2 regions of the Bacillus sp. LH1 genome follow, and region 2 is predicted to be linked to the other one. Evidence: riboswitches for the same ligand, from Rfam matches in the RefSeq annotation. Region 2 holds a riboswitch; the other holds the start of a gene.

Region 1 (10,560 bases), 380 kb from region 2:
GTCGGCTTTGATGTAGAAATCGGTGAAGCTCTTGCTAAAAAGATGAACATGAAGGCTACGCCCGTTACAAACCCATGGGAAACGCTGATTCAAGGTCTTCAAGCGAAGAAATATGATGTAATACTGGGTAGTATGGCAATTACAGAGGAGCGCTTAAAAGCTGTTAGTTTCTCAAATCCGTACTATCGATCTGGCGCCCAAATTTTTGTGGCTAAAAAGAATACCGCTATCTCTTCTCCAGAAGATTTAAAAGGTAAGAAAATTGGTGTTGTAAAAGCTAGTACCTTTAAAAATCTTGTTGCAAAATATACAGATCAAATCACAGAATATGACAGCGATATTACTGCTCTTATGGACTTAGAGCCTGGGCGTGTTGACGCAGTAATTACGGATCAAATGGTTGGTCTACGTATGATAAAAGAAGGAAAATCGAAGATAAAAGAAGCCGGAAAACCATTAAATCTTGATGAAATGGGAATTGCTATTCGCAAAGATGATAAAGAAATGGTTGAGAAAGTAAATAAAGCGTTAGATGAAATCATTAAAGATGGTACGTATGAAAAGATCAGTAAAAAATGGTTCGGGCGTAATATTCTCGGTGAAGAGGAAAAAACGAAGTAAGTTAGCCATTCAAAAGATTCATAAACAATGCCCCACTGATTAAATGTTCATTTTATGTGGGGCATTTCATTCTCTACTAAAATCTATACAATATGAGGTGAAACGCATGTTTGAAATTTTTATCTCTTCCTATCCCACACTCTTAAAGGCTACTATTGTCACATTACAATTAACATTAACTTCCCTAGTACTCGGTTCATTAATTGGATTATTATTCGCTTTCTTTCGAATCTCTAACAATAAAGTTTTAAATAGTATCGCTCATGTCTACATTGCTATTATTCGTGGTACACCTTTAATTGTTCAAATTGCCATTCTCTATTTTGGAATTACATCCGTTGTTGTTTTCACCCCTTTTTGGGCAGGTGCAATCGCTTTAGCAATTCATAACGGAGCATATATTACGGAAATTTTCCGTGGATCTATTCAATCCGTTGACCGGGGACAATTAGAAGCAGCTCGCTCTTTAGGCATGCCTTATCCTTTAGCTATGCGACGAATTATATTACCACAAGCATTTCGTCTGTCTCTTCCTCCTCTAGGAAACCAATTTATTATCGGATTAAAAGATTCTTCACTTGTTGCTTATGTAGGAATGTCCGAATTATGGGGTTCAGGTTTATCAATTGCAGCAGGTAATTTCCAACAATTAGATACTTACATAATCGTTGGTGCATACTATCTCATACTTGTTCTTCTATTTACTTATTTTGTTAATCTTTTAGAAAAACGACTACAACGAAAAGAAACTAACTCCGTCCAAGTCCATAAAAGGAACAAAAAGGAAGTTTCTTTATAAGAAAAAGCAAGCCTGAGATGGCTTGCTTTTTCATTGCAAAAATATATTAATTTTTACTGATTTACTTTTTTAATACTCTTTTCTTCTTCTATATGTTCCTCACGATATGAAATATTATGAGGATCTAGTCCATTTCCTAAAGAACCATAGAAATGCTCTCTATGCGGATCCACTAATTCACTTCCTTGATAATACACACGTGGTGTATTCCATAGCGCTGCCAAAGCTTTTGTCATCGGCATCTCATGATAGCGTTCCGGCCACATTTCTTTAATCTTCTCTTTTACTAACGGATAGTATTTAGAACTCATAGCGGGAAACAGATGATGTTCTGTATGATATGAGAAATTGAAATGTAAAACGTCTACCCAGCGCGGCACTGTTACTGACAAACAGTTTGCTAACGGATCATTTACTGGAACAATTGGATTTAAGCGGTGATTTGTTGCGATATATGCCATTACAATAAAGTTAGCAATTAACAACGGAATGACATATGCAAATAACCATTTTCCAGGTCCCATAATAAACAATAAACTAATCCAAACTGTCCAAGGCAAAAGAAGTTGAAGCCATACAGATTTTTGATTGGATGACTTGAACTCTTTTATAAAATGAAAGAACATTCGAGTCGAATGCAATGTAAATTGAATTGTTAGTGACAGAAAACTAAAGAATGAACGTACATGTAAAGGCATACGATATACCCAACTCAAAAACTTACTCTTCTTAAGTTTCTCAAGTGTCGGCCATGCATCTGGATCATTCTCTTCATGCTGTGTATGAACATGATGCGTTGCATTATGCCACTTTCTCCAAAGCTTTGGCCCTGTTGATAATGGCATAAATGCAATCGCGCCTAAGAAGTCACGAAGCCATGCCTTTCTTACAACAGTTCCATGTAAAATTTCATGCCCTAAAAATCCTAGTGAAGCAAAACATAATCCAAGAACAATCGCAATTCCTAGATTCGCCCACACATTCAATTCAAATACACCAATCGATATTAATCCCGCCAATGCCACAAGCAAATAAGCCAGTCCACCAAATAAACGAGTAGGCACTGGTTTAAATGCTTTTTTCGGCAAATGTGGTGATACACGTGCTGCATACCACCCAAACGTATGAAGCTCCTTCATCCTTTTGCTCCTTTCTTATGCCGCGCCTTGCGCAACTTACATATATCAATTCTTGCTTCCAGATTGATTTTACTAGATGATCCAAAAAGCATCTACTATAAGGAAAATATACTCACTCTATCGTCACTTATTTTTCGCTTTTATTATCAATGAAAAACATTTCTCTTTTTACTCTCTATCAACCTTTCCACATGATGAATCATAACAATAGAATTTCTATATTGTCAACACCTTTTATGACCTAGTAATAAAATGTGGTTATATTTTTATAATCATACTTTATTTCACTAAAGAAAATGTATAGATTCCATAAGGATTTACCCACTATATATAGACATTTTCTTAAACGCCATAGACTCTATCTCATTCAATAACTCCCTATGTAATCAACAAACAGAATCACTTGAATTTAGTTTTATATAAATCCTACTACATCATAATGCCCCACCTAATTAATTATATTAAAATAATTTATAACCTCTTTTAATAAAAATAGACTACTTCTAAAACAACACACATGAATTTCATATAATATGGAAATATTAAAAGGAAAATTGTTCTAAAATCAGGAGGTTTCCGCAATGACAAGTGATACATTTCCACAACTGCCGCTATCTTATTGGATTGAATCTACTCAGTTTCCTACTTTCCCTCGTTTATCCGAAAATATAAAGACGAAAGTTGCTATTATCGGTGCTGGTATTACAGGTATTACTACTGCCTATTTACTTGCAAAAGAAGGCATCGATGTTGTTTTAATTGATTCTGGTCGTATTTTAAATGGAACGACTGGGCATACAACAGCGAAAGTAACAGCACAACATGATCTTATTTATGATGAATTAATAAATCATTTCGGTGTAGAAAAGGCCCGGCTTTACTATGAATCAAATAATCAGGCTCTACAATTCATAAATAAAACTGTTCAAACATATAAAATCGACTGTAATTTCTCAAATGAAGATTCATATTTATATACAACTACTGATAACGGATTAAGAAATTTATCGAAAGAATATGAAGCTTATCAAAAATTAAATATACCTTGTGACTATGTTCAATCTCTATCGATTCCTATTCCAGTACAATCTGCGCTTGTAATGAAAAATCAAGCACAATTCCATCCCCTTCTTTATTTAAAAACACTTTTAGAAAAGTTTGTGGAGATGGGCGGAAAGGTCTACGAACAAACAACAGCTATGGATGTGGAAAAGGGCGATTATTCACAAATAATTACAAAAGAGGGCCATCATATCACTTGTGAATATGTCGTCTCTTGTTCACATTTTCCTTTTTATGATGCGAATAGCTTTTTCTTTACGCGAATGTACGCAGAACGCTCCTACGCTCTTGCAATAAAAGCAAAAACGGAGTATCCAGGTGGCATGTATTTAAGTATTGATGATCCAAAGCGCTCCTTACGCTATATAACAAACAATGGAGTAAAATTAATTTTGATTGGCGGAGAGAGTCATAAAACAGGTCAGGGAATAAATACGATGCTTCATTATGAAGCACTCTATTCTTTTGCTGAAGCCACTTTTGGAATAGATGAAGTTCCTTATAGATGGTCAGCACAAGATTTAATTACTCTAGATAAGCTTCCTTATATCGGACATATTAACGAAAGAAATCCAAATATATTTGTTGCAACTGGATATCGCAAATGGGGAATGACAACTGGAACTGCTGCCGCTCACCTACTGAAGGACTCCATCCTAAAAGTTCACAGTCCCTATAAAGAACTGTATGCACCATCACGCTTCCATGCAAATCCAGATATAAAAACGTTCCTCTCCCAAAACATTGATGTTGCGAAACATTTAATTGCAGGAAAGATTGAAACCGCATTACGTAAGCCAGAAGATCTCGAAGTTGGTGAAGGATCTGTCGTACATGTTAACGGTAAACGAGCAGGTGCTTATAAGGACAAAGAAGGAAAATTACATATCGTCGATACAACTTGTACACATCTCGGCTGTGAAGTTGAATGGAATAATGGTGATTGTACTTGGGATTGCCCTTGCCATGGTTCTCGTTTTTCAATTGAGGGAGACGTTCTTGAAGGCCCAGCAGATCAACCGTTAAAACGAGTTGATAATGAGTAAACAAATAAAGAAGTTCAACAAAATTACTGTTGAACTTCTTTATTTGTTATAAACCCTTTTCAGATAAAATTCGACACAAGGAGGAAAATATTAACATTAAATAAAATAATATATTCATCTACAAATTAAAAGGGGTGAATATTATGCAACCTTCAGCTCCACCTCATCTAGAATCTACAGAAACTATCTTTCCAAGCTCTATTACAAAACTTGTTGTTTTTATTTGTTGGCTAGCCATTTTAGCTGATGGATATGATTTAGGTATTTACGGTGCCGTTCTACCAAAGCTCCTAGAAGACAAAAGCTGGGCGCTATCACCAGCGCATGCTGGTACAATTGCAAGCTATGCTTTATTTGGGATGTTTATTGGGGCTATTCTAGTTGGAACGATTACAGATCTAATTGGGCGTAAATGGACGCTTATATGCTGTTTAGCACTTTTTTCTATCACAATGGGTTTAGCGGCTATCGCTCCTTCTCCTGAGTTATTTGGATTATCTCGATTTATAGGAGGAATCGGATTAGGCGGTGTTATCCCAACAGCTTCAGCACTTACTGTTGAATATTCACCAAAAAAAAGGCAATCTTTTATTTATGCTCTTATGTTTACTGGCTATCCTTTAGGTATCGTGTTAGGTGCTATTTTGTCCATGCTTATGTTAGAAGATTTCGGATGGAGAATTATGTTTGGTATCGGAATGATTCCACTACTCCTCATCCCTTTCATTATTCGCTATTTACCCGAGTCCATTCAATTTTTATTATCACGTAATCACCAAGAAGAAGTGAACCAAATTCTTAATCGTTTTCAAATTGAATTTCATGTAAAAGATAAAACTCATCAAGACCCATCTACTATACGAAAGAAAAATGGATTTTTCACTTTATTCTCAAAAGAATACATAAAAGCAACGCTACTTTTTTGGATCACTTATATAATGGGAATGTTTTTAATATATGGTTTAAACACTTGGTTACCACAGATGATGCGCCAGGCAGGATATCCTCTTGGGTCTAGTCTGTCATTTCTACTTATGCTAAATATTACCGCAGCTATCGGCGCACTATTCGCTGGAGCAATTGCTGATCGTATAGGAGCAAAAATTGTTATTAGCATCTCTTATCTTATGGCAGCCATATGTATCGGACTATTAACAATCAAACCATCTGTTACAATCATTTATCTTTTAATTGGCCTTGCTGGTATTGGATCAGTCGGTATTACTCAAATATTAAATGCATATGTAACACAATACTTCCCATCACATATCCGAGCTACCTCCTTAGGCTGGGGACTGGGGCTTGGCCGAGTTGGTGCAATTGCTGGCCCAATTCTCGTCGGTATTATTATGACAATGCAATATGACTTAGCATGGAATTTTTACTTATTCTCCTTTGCAGGTCTTATCGCAGCTATATCTGTTTTCTTCATTCCTACAAAATAAAAAGAGCACAAACTTACTTGTGCTCTTTTTCATATGCTTCAAACAACATATCTCGAAACAATGTATTTAAACTCTCAATATCGATTCCTGATCCCTTTTCAATTCCTTTTACATATTGCTGATAGTAATGAATTTGTTCTTCTAAAAATTGATTTAGCACCTTAATTTTCAATCCAACATCTAATTCAGTACCTGCTTTTTTCTTTATTAACAACTTTTCAATTTCATCTAATACGCTACGTTCTAATGATAATTCTGTAATTAATCGATCAAATTCTACAGGAGGTAAAGTCGTTTTCTCTTCTAGCCACTTACAAGCTAAAATGGGACGTAATACATAAAAGTACTTTTTCAGCTTTACATTCTCACCTTGCAAAAATTCACGATAATTTTTCGAAGCCATATGTAAATAATGATATATCGTTGCTTTTGGATCAAAATTCTTCTCACTCATCTGTTGAAGTAGTTCTGGAAAATTAGAGTTTTTCGAATAAAAAATTGGTGATCGAATCCACTCAAGTAAAGCAGGATTCGACTTCGCGAATAGTTGCAACGCCTTTTTAATATCCCAACCACTTATATCTAAATCATCACTAATTGGATATTCAATTACATCTCGTTTGTCATGAATTGATAAATACCATTCTACCGGATGTATATAAACGAACCTAACATCATAATCGCTATCTTTCGATGGAAACCCCCAAGCACGACTCCCTGATTCCACCGCAAATAAAATTTTTACATCATTCTCTTTTTCAATTCTTTCTAACTCCAACTCGATTTTCTCTCTCATTTCATAACATCTCCATTTTTTGATTATTTCCTTGGAAATTCGACAATACACTATTAATTTTACTACATACTAAAAAAACTGTCAGAAATTACTGACAGCCTAATGAAACGTCTATTGTTGCTTTTCAATTACAGTAGCAGCAATTCGTTCAAACTCTTTTTGAATCTCCTCTTTATATGCATCTACTATTGAAAAATCCATAGCAGCAATATAAATTCGTTCTAATTTATCACGAATCGATTTTGCTTTCGCTAAGAAAGACATCGCCTCATTCATTTTTGCTTTATATTGAATGGAAACATCACGAATTTCCTTCGCATATTTCTCATCCGTCCCTGGCGTAACAATAAGGGCATACATATCAATAATTTCATCACCCTCGCGACTTGGAAAATATTCATGTGGTGCGGTGCTATCAAAAATTGCAAAACCTAATTCTCTTACGATAACCATATCAAGACTATTCGGGTCAAATCCGCAATGATATACTTCAACTTCAAACCCTTTTTCTTCAGCTGCCTTAGCTAACTTTTTGAGCATCGTTGATTTTCCAGAACCTGGGCGCCCTTTTATAAAATAACGATGTGGTAACCCTTCTGTTAAATTAGGAACAAAATCAACTGCTCCTTTCGGTGTAGCAGCTCCTAAAAAACGATGTTTTACAAGCGATTGTCTCCCGCTTTTATCTGCAAATAATTTCTGGATTAGCTGATTGGTTAGTTCATTTGCTTTATTAAAATCTATATTATCAATATATATCTTCTCCCACTCATCATGTATAACCAATGCCTCTTTAAAACGTGCGTAAGCAGACTGAAAAGCTTTGCTTGCTTCTGAAACAAATCTTTCAATTTCTAACTTCTGCTTTCTTAGTTTATCTGAGTCCCAAGCAATTCCTAAATTTATATACTCTTCAACAACTCCTGGCATTTTTGGCTCAATAACATGCGGCGATGTCCCATCAACAATTCCTACTTTTAATTTTGGGATAATTACACCATCAACCGATTTATTATCAGAAGAACAATGTAAAAATTCAATATCATATCCTTTTTCAATCCATTCACGACCTATTGCCTTTATTAAAGAAGATTTTCCCGTTCCTGGGCCACCCTTTAAGATAAATAATCTGTCTAATCCTTTTAAATTCTCTTCGTATAAATTGTGAAATCCCCTAGCTGTATTACCACCAGCATAATAATTTAATACATTTCCTGTCACTGCACTCACTCCTTCGCAGCATTCTATTTACATAAGCTACAATATGCGAGCAGCTTTATTTGGGTGAATACCTATTTTGTATTGCACGCAAAAAGGAAATGAATTACAATTTAACTATCGGAAAATTCCGATTTTAAAAACTGAATACTTCTTTATCAAGAGAGGCAGAGGGACCGGCCCTTTGAAGCCCAGCAACCTCAGTTTATACAAACTGAATAGGTGCTAATTCCTGCAAAATGCAATGCATTTTGGAAGATAAAACTCAACTAGCATGTAAAGCTCATCTTTCTTGATACTGAAGGATGAGCTTTTTATTATTTGAAAAACATATATTGGAGGTATGTAAAATGAAAGTAATTGATTTATCACAAACATTTGAAAATAATATGTCTCAATTTCCTGGAACACCTAAAATACAACTAGAAGCTGTTACAAGTGTTGAAGAATCAGGATATCAAGTTACAGATTTTCATTCTGTCGTTCATGTTGGCACGCATTGTGATGCTCCTGCGCATTTTATTTCAGGCGCAACGACCATCGATCAATTACCGCTGGATCAATTTGTAGGTGAAGCTGTTCTTATAGATGTAACACATATTCAAGAGCGAAAATTACCTAAGACAGTATTGCATAATACTGACATAAAAGAAGGTGATATTGTTATTTTTCATTCTAATCTATCCACAAAATGGAATACAGAAGCTTATGAGAAGGAAGCATTTTATCTTTCTGAAGAATTAGCTAAAGAACTAGTGCGATTAAAAGTAAAATCTATCGGTTTAGATTTCATTTCTCCTGATGAAGTCACAACAGAAACATCACCGATTCATCACATATTACTAGGGAATGATATTTACTTAATTGAAAACTTAACAAATCTAGATGCTATCGAAGCAAAACGTTTCTTTTTCTCAGCAGCACCTTTAAAAATTAAAAATAGTGACGGTGCTTTCGCAAGAGCATTTGCTGTTATTTTTTAAACATAGCCTATAAAAAAAGCAAAGGCCACTACTGGTCTTTGCTTCTATATTTTCTATTTAAATTAAGAAAGAATTGTTCCACACGAGGACGCACCCAAGCTAAACAATCTATCTCTTTCTTCTTTGTGCAAGCTATCTCTTCTCCATCTACCATTTCAACAAGTTCTAGTTCTAACAGTTGCCTCGTGAATGCTAACATATTCACTTCTTCGGATGGATACTCTTCTTTTAATTTCTCCTCAATTTCCCCCAATAAAAAACCGTCACGCATCATTGCCAATGCATCAATCCAAAGTGGCGGCATTTCATATTTTTCTCCTGTAATTGTATCTTTTACAATATAATTCTTTTGCTCTTTTCGAAATTGAATCGTGTGTAAACATACAGTCGAATTTAATGTTAATTCCATCATACCACCTCTTTCATAATATCTGCATAGAAAAAAGGATGCGTGTGCACCCCTTCTTATCTTTTCATAACACTACTGAACCGCTACATGAGCAATCAATCTCATGTCGATATTTTCCTCCATTATAAACGAAGTATTTTATAAAAAAAACCCTTCTTGAAACATTTTATAAAATGTTTATATTTACACAACAAGAACACTTTTCTGAAAAATCTTTTCTCCCAATACATTAAAAGGTCGGCAAAAAAATTTCTACTTTCGTTCCTACTCCTACACTACTTTGGATCGTGATACTCCCTTGATGTTCCTTAATAATTTTATATGTAATCATTAATCCAAGTCCTGTACCAGTCTCCTTTGTTGTGTAAAACGCCTTGCCAATTTTTTCTAACTTCTCATTCTCTATACCAAATCCTTGGTCTTCAACAGAAATACACAAATGTCCTTGCGTTTTTTGATATGCACGGATATGAATTTCTCCACCCTCTGGCATTGATTCTATTCCATTTTTAATGATATTTAATAACACTTGTTTTAATTGCTTATCATCACCGTTTATAGCCGGTAAATTCCCATCTACTTGTAAATGACATTTAACTCTATATTGCGTTGCATAACTTTCCATTAGATGCACAACATATAGAATGATGTCTCGTATATTACACCTTTCATAATTTGTTGGCTTTGGTTTTCCTAACAACATCAATTCACTAACAAATCCATTGACTCTTTCAATTTCTTGTAGCATAATGTCGTAGCTCATCGTATCAGTTGGATTTCTTTCTTTTTGCATTTGCGTAAACCCTTTTAACGCTGTTAACGGATTTCGAATTTCATGAGCAATTGTTGTAGACATAGTCCCAATCACAGCTAAATTTTCCGTCTCTTTCATATTGTTCATCATTTCAACCACTGTTCTTACATAAGATTGAAATCGTTTTAATAAAGAATGTGAAATAATGAAATAAAATACACATAAAACAAGTGGAATTATCACTTTTAAATCTTGTAATAGCAATGTGAAAAATACGTACTTTCCAAT
Region 2 (10,560 bases):
TTTTCATTTCTATCTATTGTATTGACATCAATGGCAGCACTTTATATGGAACGTAAAAATATTTCTATTAAATCAGCGTTAGGTGCAAGCACTTTTCAAATATGTCTTCCATTTATTATTGAGTATATGTTGCTATTCGTTTTAGCGATATGTATAGGAATAATGTATTTTCAATGGGAGAATAGCGGAGTAATTGAAATTCAGAAAGGGCTAGAAAATAGTATAGTATCTTTCTTTGGAACGTTAAAAGTCTCTATAGAATCATTGGTTGTTATAGGTGCTTTATCACTTGTAATGATCCTCGTTATATATGCAATCATTTATTTCAATGTACTAAAAATAAAAAATACATATATGAAAGAGGTGTTATAGATGATTCAGCTCGCAAATGTGGCTAAGGGCTTTGGAAAGAATAATTTTAGTGCTTTAAAAGATATTAATCTTACAATAGAAAAAGGCGAAATGATAGCCATTATGGGCCCCTCTGGTTCGGGGAAGTCTACTCTCCTTAACATTATTGGCTTAATCGATACCCCCTCTGCTGGAAAGTATTTTTTAGATGGAATGGATACGAGTACATTAAAGCAAAACTATCATAAGTATAGAAACACGGAAGTTGGATTTGTGTTTCAAAACTTTTCGCTACTCGATGATTATACGATTATTGAAAATGTAATGCTTCCACTTGTATATAGAAGAATTTCTCATAAGAAACGTATGCAAATATCAAAAGAAATGCTGAAAATGGTAGGGCTTGAGAGGCATATTAACAAATATCCTTACGAGTTATCAGGAGGAGAACAGCAAAGAACAGCAATAGCAAGGGCTTTAGCACAAGATACAAAAATTATACTTGCTGATGAACCGACTGGTGCTCTTGATCAAGAAAATGGGGAAAAAATTATGAGTATTTTACAAGAGATTAATAAAGAAGGAAAAACAGTGCTAGTTGTTACACATGATCAAAAGGTAGCTGCATATTGTCAGAGGACGATACGGTTACTTGATGGTTGTATGGCATAATATGGATAATGTTATGTGAAGAGGTGATACATATGGAAAATGTATATAAAGGACTTAGGCATACCGGATTTACTGCAATGCTTATTTTTGGAGGGGTATTTCTACTTCGCTGGCTCATACATGATGAGATGCTACTGGATCAGCTTATTGGATTTAGTGTAGGAATGGTAATGGTTGTTTCGTCAGTTTCCATTCAAAAGTATAGTAAAGAATTACAGATGAATGAGAAATATTAATAATTTTTAATTGCTGTTATCTTTTTCATAGTTTAGGAATAGTGGAGGCTTTCGTGTGATTTTCTTATTTGTAGTATATTTTGTTTTCATTATGACGTTGGTAATTACGTTTCTTCTTTCACAAAAGTCATATAAGAAGCCTGTTATTAAATATATACCAACGTTAGTATTGTTTATTTTGGCTTTCATTTCTTCTGCTATGTTTGTATTGAATAATGGAATGGGAGAGCTGATGATATCGGTCTCTTTAGGGGTTGCAGCGATAGTGAACGGTCTTTTACTTCTTGTTTTGAAAGTAGTTCGTGTGATTGTTGCAAAGGGAAAGTAGAGCATCGAATTCGATGCTCTACTTTTTATTTACGCTTCTTTTTAATAAATGAAAAGGCTAAAGCTGTAATTAAAATGCTGCCTTTAATGATATCTTGTGCATAATAAGGGACGTTCATCATTGTGAGTCCATTTAATATAATTCCAATTAATACCGAGCCGAGGAATGTTCCGACTATATTTGGTTTTTTGGCACCGAACATTGCGTAACCGATATAGGCAGCTGCGACTGCATCCATTAATAATGGAGCACCAGCTGAAACTTGTCCTGTTCCAACGCGGCTGCATAGAATAATGCCGCCAATAGAAGCTAGTAAACCACTAATCATATAAGCATATACACGGTAACGATCAGTAGGAATACCGGCTAATCTAGCAGCTTCTCGATTCCCACCAGTCATATAAAAGAAACGACCGTACGTTGTTTTTTCTAAAAATAGATGTGCAATTAAAACGACAGTAAGCATGATAATGACAGGGACTGGAATTCCTAAGACGGAACCTTGACCGATAAATAAAAAAGATGGAATAAAATGTCCTGTTGCACCGGACATTCCTTCATAAATTGAAGATCCTTTTGAAAATGTTAAGTGTAGTCCATTGACGATATACATGATACTTAATGTAGCTAGTAAATCGGGTAGTTTAATTCGGATAACGAGTAGTGCATTTAATAATCCAACTAATAACCCGCAAAGAATAGGAACAAGGAGTGTGACTAATAGTTCTTGTCGATATAAAACGAGACAAGAAGCAGCTGCAATTGTTGCTAAACTAGCGGTGGAGCCGACTGATAAATCAAACCCATCTACAATCAATGTAAAGGTAACGCCGATTGCAAGTAACGTTACGATGGAAATAGAACGTAAAATATCACTAATATTGTTATATGTTAAAAAAGAATCATTGACGATAGAGAAAAAAATTGTAACACCTATAATAATAGCAATTGTACTAAATTGATAAAAAAGATGAGTAGGTAAATATAGTTTCTTAGTTTTCGTTTTATGAACGAGATTCAATGGAATAGCTCCCTTCAGATAAATGTAAAAGCTGTTCAGGAGATAGTTCGTTTGGTAAGTATTCACCTACAAATTCTCCGTTTGCCAGTATAAGAATGCGATCAGCGATATGCAACGCTTCATCTTGTTCTCCTGTGAAATAAATTACGGAACTTCCGTTTTCTGTAATGTTGCGAATGAATTGAAAAATGTCTTGTTTCGCAGCGATGTCTACACCTTTAGTTGGCTCGTCTAAAAGAAATAGATTAGGTTTGAATCCACTCCACTTTGCAATTGAGACTTTTTGTTGGTTTCCACCGCTAAGTGAATGAATAAGTGCCTTTGGGTCATTTGGTGAAATACCGAAAGAAGAAATTGCTGTAGTAGCATCATTTAATTCGGTTTGTTTTCGTTTCCAACCTGATTGATGTAAATTTGTGTGACTTATAATATCTTCCGAAAGAAATACGCCTTGTTTTCTTCTTTCTTCTGGTACAAGTGCGATTTTCGCTTTAATCGCATCTCGTGGTGTTTTAATCGTTAGTTTTTGACCGTCTATTTCTGCGTGATAAGTATGAAGAGCACCAAATAACGTTTCAGCAAGTGTTGTTTTTCCACTTCCAATTAATCCGTATATCACAACAGTTTCTCCTTTTCGTATTGTAAGAGAAAGGGGAGAATGACCTTCGTGTAATAGAAGCTCTTGTACTTTAAATAGTTCCTCGCTCCCGGTTTTTGGTGCGGTATTAATAGGAAGTGTAAGTTGTTTTCCAGTCATCGCTTCCACAATTTGTTGATCTGTAATCGTTGTAATGGTTTCAGAAAGGGCAACTTGACCGTTATGTAATACAGTTACATCATCCGCGAAATTTCGAATCTCTGATAAACGATGAGAAACTAAAAGGATGCCAATTCCTTTTGATGTTAAATCTTTTAATAGTTTCCCAAAGGTTTCAACTTCTTTTGGTCCAAGAGAAGAAGTAGGTTCATCTAATAAAAGGTAATTTGTATTGTTAGATAAAGCTCTTGCGATAAGAAGTAATTGTTTTTCATGTAATGAACAGTTTGAAACATCTTCCGAAACATTTAAATTTACCTGTACAGTTTGCAAATGTTGTTTAGCAAGTGCGACTAATTTGGACTTTGAAAATAGTACTTTATTTTGCATTGCTAAATGATCGATTAGTACATTTTCTAATACAGATAATCCGGGAATAAGTCCGTGATCTACTTCTTGTGTTACGAAAGAAATGCCATGTTTTTTTGCATCGCGCGGTGAAGTAAAGGAAACAGACTGAGTATCAATTTTTATATCGCCAACAACTGGTTGAATTTCACCAGTTGCTATTTTTAGTAAAGTACTTTTTCCTGCACCGTTCATGCCTAGTAAAGCGTGTACTTTTCCTTTTTGAATATGAATAGAAACATCTTCTAGAACAGGTGTAGCGACATGATAAGAATGTGTAATGTTTTGAAGAGAGAACGTCATCATTTTTTCTCCTTCTCTAATTTTTTCATCCAAGGGGAATATGCATCTTTTGAGTCTCCCCAACCGTTTATATATTTTGATAACTGATCCATTGTTATATTTTCTTTTGGTAAACTACTTTTCTTTACTAAATAAGGTTCTAGTGAATAAATATCTGGCGTTTGTTCACCAGCAATTTTTTTGTATAAAAATCGTACTTGAACCTTACCTACTTCAGCTGGATCAGTTGCAGCTGTAGCAGTCCAAGGTGAGTTTTCTTTTTGCATGAGTTGTAAATCCTCATTACTTAAGTCAATGCCATATACTTTTATATCTGTACGACCAGCTTGTTCAAGTGCTTTAACAGTCCCTTTAGCAAACTCATCCCACGAAGCGAAAATAGCTTGTAAATCGCCTTTTTTCGGATATTTCTTTAGTAAAGCTTCTACTTGTGTTTGTGTATCGAGTGGCGTGTTATTACTAGCAGTACCGAATCTTGCGACTTCTTTTATATTTGGATACCGTTTATAAAAAGCATCAATGATAACATTGCGACGTTCCATTGGAGCAAATCCGCCGACCCATACAACTGCGATATTTCCTTGTCCATTCAAATCTTCCGCTAACGTTTTTAATGATTTCCATGCAAGACTATAGTCATCTTGATCAATAATTGTCACACCTGGCAAGCGTAGATCGTTATCGAACGCAACTACGGGAATGTTCGCTTGTAACGCTTTTTCTACTCCAGGTTTTAGTGCTTCAGAACGGCCATGATCAATTAAAATACCATCCACTTTTGAGTTAATAGCAGTATCTAAATTTGCAGCCATTTTTGCTAAATCGTTATCAGAATTGTAGACTTGTACACTGCCGCCAAATAGCTCAACTTGTTTTTTGACACCCTCAATATATTGAGAGGAAAAAGTTCCGATGGACATTTGCATAATTAATGCGATTTTTAATGGCTTCTTCATTTGGCTTGGAATTTCTGTTTGTAATTGATTTTCTACCGTTGTAGTCGCCTTTCTCACAGTTTGTTGCTTTTGTGAAGAGATAGTATCTTGTTCATTTGTACAAGCTGCTAATGTAAATAAGAGAAAAATAAGTACGATGGAACATAATTTTTTCATAAAAAAATCCCTCCTAAACTAAAAAGAGAGAGGAGGGAGTGAAAATAAAAAACGCCTTTTCATATAGAAAAGACGCCTTATCATATTACTCTTATCTTTCAACACAATGTGTTGTAAGAATTAGCACCGTGCCCATAAATGGGTCGGTTGCCGGGCTTCGTAGGGCTCATCCCTCCACCTGCTCTTGATAAGACATCCGATATTTAACTATTTTGAATTATTCCACAAACGAATGGTATTGTCAAACAGTATTTATAAAAAAATCCCTCAGGAAGAGGGATTTTAATGTGGTAAGAATATCAATTGATAAGCAAACAAAATTCCAAATACATATACAAGTGGGTGAACAGCACGGAATTTACCTTTTGCCACTTTCATAAGTGGGTATGAAATAAATCCAAGTGCGATACCTGTTGCGATACTTGATGTAAGTGGCATGCTTAAGATTACTAAGAATGCTGGGAATGCTTCATCAAATGCGTCCCAATCGATGTGGCGAACTGAACCCATCATAAGACTACCAACGATAATTAATGAGGGTGCAGTAATAGCTGATACACCAGAAACAGCACTTACTAATGGGCCGAAGAATGCTGCTAGTGCGAATAGAACCGCTACTGTAACAGTTGTTAAACCAGTACGACCACCAGCTGCAACACCAGCAGATGATTCAATGTAAGCTGTTGATGGTGTCGTTCCGAACATAGAACCAATAGTTGCTGAGAATGAGTCAGATAGAAGAGCTCGTCCTGCTTTTGGAAGCTTTCCGTCTTTCATAAATCCACCTTGTTGTGCAACGCCAAGTAATGTACCTGTTGTATCGAATAGTGTAACAAGGAAGAATGAGAATACAACGCCGTATAATCCGTAGTTAATTACGTCAGATACAGCAGTAATTGGATTTGAAACGATAATTCCTTCTGGTAAACCAGGCATTGATGTAACACCGTTTGAGAATGATAATTGTCCCGTGAAGAAAGCGATAATACCAGTTAATAGCATCCCGATAAATAGTGCGCCATTTACATTTAAAGACATAAGGACAATTGTAATTCCAAGTCCAGCTAATGCTAGTAGTACTGGAGCAGAGTGAAGATCACCAAGTCCAACTAAGTTTGCATCATTTTTTGTAACGATACCTGTTAAACGTAAACCGATAAAGGCGATAAATAGCCCGATACCAGCAGTAATTGCATGTTTTAAGTTTTCAGGAATTGCTTCCATTAATTTTGTACGGAAAGATGTAAATGATAGCAAAATTAAAATCATACCTGCTACGAATACAGCAGAGAATGCAATTGCGAAAGTCATGCCTTCATGCGCTTTTACAACAGAGTAAGAGAAGTAAGCATTTAATCCCATACCTGGCGCGATTGCGATTGGTAAGTTTGTAAAGATTGCCATAAATAATGTTCCGACAACAGCAGCGATAATTGTTGCTGTAAATGCTTGTTCAAATGGAACACCTGCATCTCCAAGGATAACAGGGTTTACGACAATGATATATGCCATTGTTAAGAAGGTAATAATACCTGCCATAATTTCAGTTTTAATAGAAGTTTTATGTTTTGAAAGGTTAAACATATAAACATCCTTTCTGTTTACGAATAATTTTCACAACAGTTATATATAATATTCGTTTTTTATCTATTTTGCAATAGTTTTGCATAAAAAGTTTATAACAATTCATATTTTGTGTCTTAAATTCGAATATTAATCGTAAAACGATGTGTGAATTTCAGCTTTTTATTGTGCACATGCTAAGGAAAAGGAGTTGAAAGCAGCTATGCCACAGCAAAAAAACTTTATAACAATGCCTGCGCAACATCAAAATAAGCAGCCAGGTATTGAATCATTAATGAGCCCCCTTCCGCAGTTTGAAGATGCAAACTATAAAGGAAGTGAAAAGTTAAAAGGGAAGAATGTGTTAATTACGGGAGGAGATAGCGGAATTGGACGAGCAGTTTCCATCGCTTTTGCAAAAGAGGGAGCAAATGTTGCGATTGCTTATTTAGATGAGGAAGAAGATGCAAATGAGACGAAACAACGTGTTGAAAAAGAAGGTGTAAAGTGTGTATTGTTGCCGGGGGATTTGAGTAATGAACAGCATTGTAAAGATATTGTGGAAGAAACCGCCCGGCAGTTAGGTAGTTTAAATATTTTAGTGAATAACGTTGCACAGCAATATCCGCAGCAAGGGCTAGAGTATATTACAGCAGAACAGCTAGAAAAAACATTTCGTATTAATATTTTTTCTTATTTTCACGTTACGAAAGCAGCCCTTTCTCATTTGAAGAAAGGGGATGTCATTATAAATACGGCATCTATCGTTGCATATGAAGGAAATGAAACGTTAATTGATTATTCCGCAACGAAAGGAGCAATCGTAGCTTTTACAAGATCACTTTCTCAATCGTTAGTGCAAAAAGGGATTCGGGTAAATGGTGTTGCACCAGGCCCGATTTGGACACCGCTTATTCCATCGAGCTTTGATGAGAAGAAAGTCTCTCAGTTTGGGAGCAATGTTCCGATGCAACGGCCTGGTCAACCATATGAGTTAGCGCCGGCATACGTATATTTAGCATCTGGTGATTCATCCTATGTTACTGGGCAAATGATACATGTAAATGGGGGCGTTATTGTAAATGGATAGTTTTCATTTATAAGAGCAAAGTAATGTTAATTCCACTTATTATAGGGAGCGCTAGGGGGGATATAGCTGAAAAAGTTATGTTTCATCATACTATTATTTTTCATCCTACCGGTTAGTGCTTTTGCTAATACAGATCATTTAATATTAGTAAATCTTACGACGAACCAGTTGTCTTTTTTTGAAAATGGAAATTACACAAAAACATTTCCAGTAACGACTGGAAGAGATCGTACACCTACGCCTGAAGGTAATTTTTGTATTATAACTAAATTTAAAAATAAAGAATACCATCGAAAAAAAATACCTGGGGGTGCACCGAATAACCCTCTTGGTACGAGGTGGCTTGGACTAGATAAGAATGAATATGCAATTCACGGGACGAACCGGGAATGGACGATTGGAAGTAGGGAATCAAATGGCTGTATTCGTATGCATGACAGGGATATACAATGGTTATATGACCGAGTACAATTACAAACAAAAGTAATCATTTCTCGTTTTCATACGAGCCCCGAATATGAAGCGAATAAGCTTGGTTATCGCGTTGTGAGCTGGAATGGTCGAAAAATAGAAGAAGAACAAATTGGAGTACTTACGCTAGTAGACCGTGCGGATATATATTGGCAAGAACCAAATGGACAGTTAACGAAAGTGAAAACGGTATTGCCAAATGAAAGATATCCAGTGTACTCAAAACGAAAAGATGGAATATATTATATAGGAAACAATTCGTATATTATAGATGAAACAGGAGAGAAAGTTCGTTACGAGCAAATTCCTTCTTCGATTTTAAGTAATATATATAAACGGAAATACAATGTTCCGTAATGGCTACCGTATTATAGACGGTAGCTTATTTATACTTGGAGTTTAACTGCAACTATTGTATTTTGCTGAATATAATACAGTACAGATAGGGGGCGGTTATATTATGAAAAGTGAATTTGCGTTTAAAGTTTTCTTAGTAACGACCTGTTTATTTATCGTGTATTTATATGCGTTTCTCGTCTTTTCTTTTTATGTTCCATATGTTGATTTAATATTATTCTTCGGATTTATTTGGGCGTTTGTGAAAGCGAGGGAAGGAGAGAAGAGTATATATCGGCGCATTACCCTATGCGGGACGGCCGTTCTCGTTATTTTGTACTTTTTTATTATGCATGATTTTTGGAGAGGAATGTAAAAAAAGCATACGATTAATCGTATGCTTTTATATCTGTTAATGATGGAAGAGAGGCAATTGCACCGTAATTTGTACATGTGATAGCGCCTACTTTATTTGCAAAGGAGATAAATGCTGTTAAGTCTTTGAAATGATACGAAAGTGTATGTTCACTTTGGGCAATCTGATATAACATTGCTCCAACGAAAGCGTCACCAGCACCAGTTGTATCGACTTGTTGAATGGAAATAGAAGAGACAATAGTTTGACCTTCATTTGTCGCAAGAAGGGTACCGTCTTTTCCAAGTGTAATAGCTACTACTTTTGCGCCATAATTTAATAATTTGAGTGCAGCTTGTTGTAAATCACTCTCTTTAGAGAGCATAGTAGCTTCCTCTTGACTTACTTTTACGAAGTGTGCATGTTTTATAAAGGTTAGACAATCTTGAGAGAATTGTTCTGTATTTGTAATGAGTGCACTTCGATAATTTGGATCAAAAGAAATGAAATGGCCTTTATCTTTCGCATATTGTAACAACTGAAAATACGTTTCTTTTAATGGGCTTGATAGTAAAGCTGTCGCTGAACCGAAATGTATTAAATCATTCGTTTGTATTTTTGATAAATCAATGCTATTGAATTGATATTCACCATCTGCACCACGCATAAAAGTAAAATCACGTTCGCCATCTTGATCGATGGATACGAATGCAAGTGTTGTTTGTTTATCTTTTATGAGCATGGATGTATCGACTTGCGCACGCTGTAAAGTTTGTTCAAGAAACTCACCAAATGGGTCGTTTCCTACTTGCCCCATAAATGTAGCGTGTCCACCTAATTTTGTAATCGCAGCAGCAACGTTAGCGGGTGCTCCACCAGCTTTTTTTTCGAAATCTGAACCGTTTACTAAAGAAACATTAGTATTTCGGCACACAAAATCAATTAATAGTTCACCTATACAAAAGACATTTCTCATACAATCCCTCTTTTCAGCTTATATTGTGTGATGGTAAAGTTTAGTTTTGCATCTGAAAAGATTGCGATATGATGTTTCATGTCTTTTCGAGGAAAAACTCGGGACGTAAAGACTGTTGAACCATCGTATAAGAAAATTTCCACGATGCTTTTATCTACAAATATTTGTAGTTCTATCGTATCTTGAATATCGATTTTTTTACAGCGTTCAAATCCATATTCTCCGCCAAATTGATGGTAGAAGTTGCCCCTGTCTATAGAAATAGTACCTTGTTCCCGATTAAATGTAATGGGGAAACATTCCTCCTCATTGTGGAAGAGAGAAAGACCAAACCGTTTTGCATCTTCTGTTTTAAGTGTAACAATTAATTCATAGGAGTCTTCATCATCAAGCGTTGATAATACATTTAATCCGGCTGTTATATCTCCTGAAATGTCTTTTTTTGTTGTTCGTAGTTTTGTTAATTCTGAAACTGGTTTTTGTTTTAAGATGTTATCTTCTAATGTTAATTCACGTGGAAGTGTTAGGCAATGAGCCCACATATAATCATCAGAAGGATATGTGATTTCACTTGATCCTGC

Evidence for each region. A riboswitch is a leader RNA that binds a small molecule or an ion and turns the genes downstream of it on or off. The one in region 2 is predicted to bind S-adenosylmethionine.
Region 1: another riboswitch for S-adenosylmethionine. It lies ahead of ACX9TM_RS02125 (cyclase family protein); the one in region 2 lies ahead of ACX9TM_RS04020 (sugar ABC transporter substrate-binding protein).

Annotation. Positions count from the first base shown of each region.
Region 1 is NZ_CM175007.1:398,527-409,086, reverse strand. Features, by position in the region: gene ACX9TM_RS02160 (ABC transporter substrate-binding protein) at 1-621, shown strand, start outside; gene ACX9TM_RS02155 (amino acid ABC transporter permease) at 665-1,420, shown strand; gene desB (Delta(10) desaturase DesB) at 1,474-2,559, opposite strand; gene ACX9TM_RS02145 (FAD-dependent oxidoreductase) at 3,141-4,667, shown strand; gene ACX9TM_RS02140 (MFS transporter) at 4,811-6,112, shown strand; gene ACX9TM_RS02135 (nucleotidyltransferase domain-containing protein) at 6,126-6,908, opposite strand; gene ACX9TM_RS02130 (PRK06851 family protein) at 7,020-8,129, opposite strand; SAM riboswitch class I at 8,279-8,391, shown strand; gene ACX9TM_RS02125 (cyclase family protein) at 8,477-9,109, shown strand; gene ACX9TM_RS02120 (hypothetical protein) at 9,138-9,518, opposite strand; gene ACX9TM_RS02115 (ATP-binding protein) at 9,748-10,560, opposite strand, start outside.
Region 2 is NZ_CM175007.1:775,938-786,497, forward strand. Features, by position in the region: gene ACX9TM_RS03990 (ABC transporter permease) at 1-372, shown strand, start outside; gene ACX9TM_RS03995 (ABC transporter ATP-binding protein) at 373-1,023, shown strand; gene ACX9TM_RS04000 (hypothetical protein) at 1,032-1,259, shown strand; gene ACX9TM_RS04005 (hypothetical protein) at 1,315-1,587, shown strand; gene ACX9TM_RS04010 (ABC transporter permease) at 1,613-2,608, opposite strand; gene ACX9TM_RS04015 (sugar ABC transporter ATP-binding protein) at 2,592-4,079, opposite strand; gene ACX9TM_RS04020 (sugar ABC transporter substrate-binding protein) at 4,076-5,188, opposite strand; SAM riboswitch class I at 5,277-5,382, opposite strand; gene ACX9TM_RS04025 (NCS2 family permease) at 5,471-6,772, opposite strand; gene ACX9TM_RS04030 (SDR family oxidoreductase) at 6,975-7,841, shown strand; gene ACX9TM_RS04035 (L,D-transpeptidase) at 7,908-8,669, shown strand; gene ACX9TM_RS04040 (hypothetical protein) at 8,773-9,024, shown strand; gene ACX9TM_RS04045 (carbohydrate kinase family protein) at 9,038-9,979, opposite strand; gene scrB (beta-fructofuranosidase) at 9,976-10,560, opposite strand, start outside.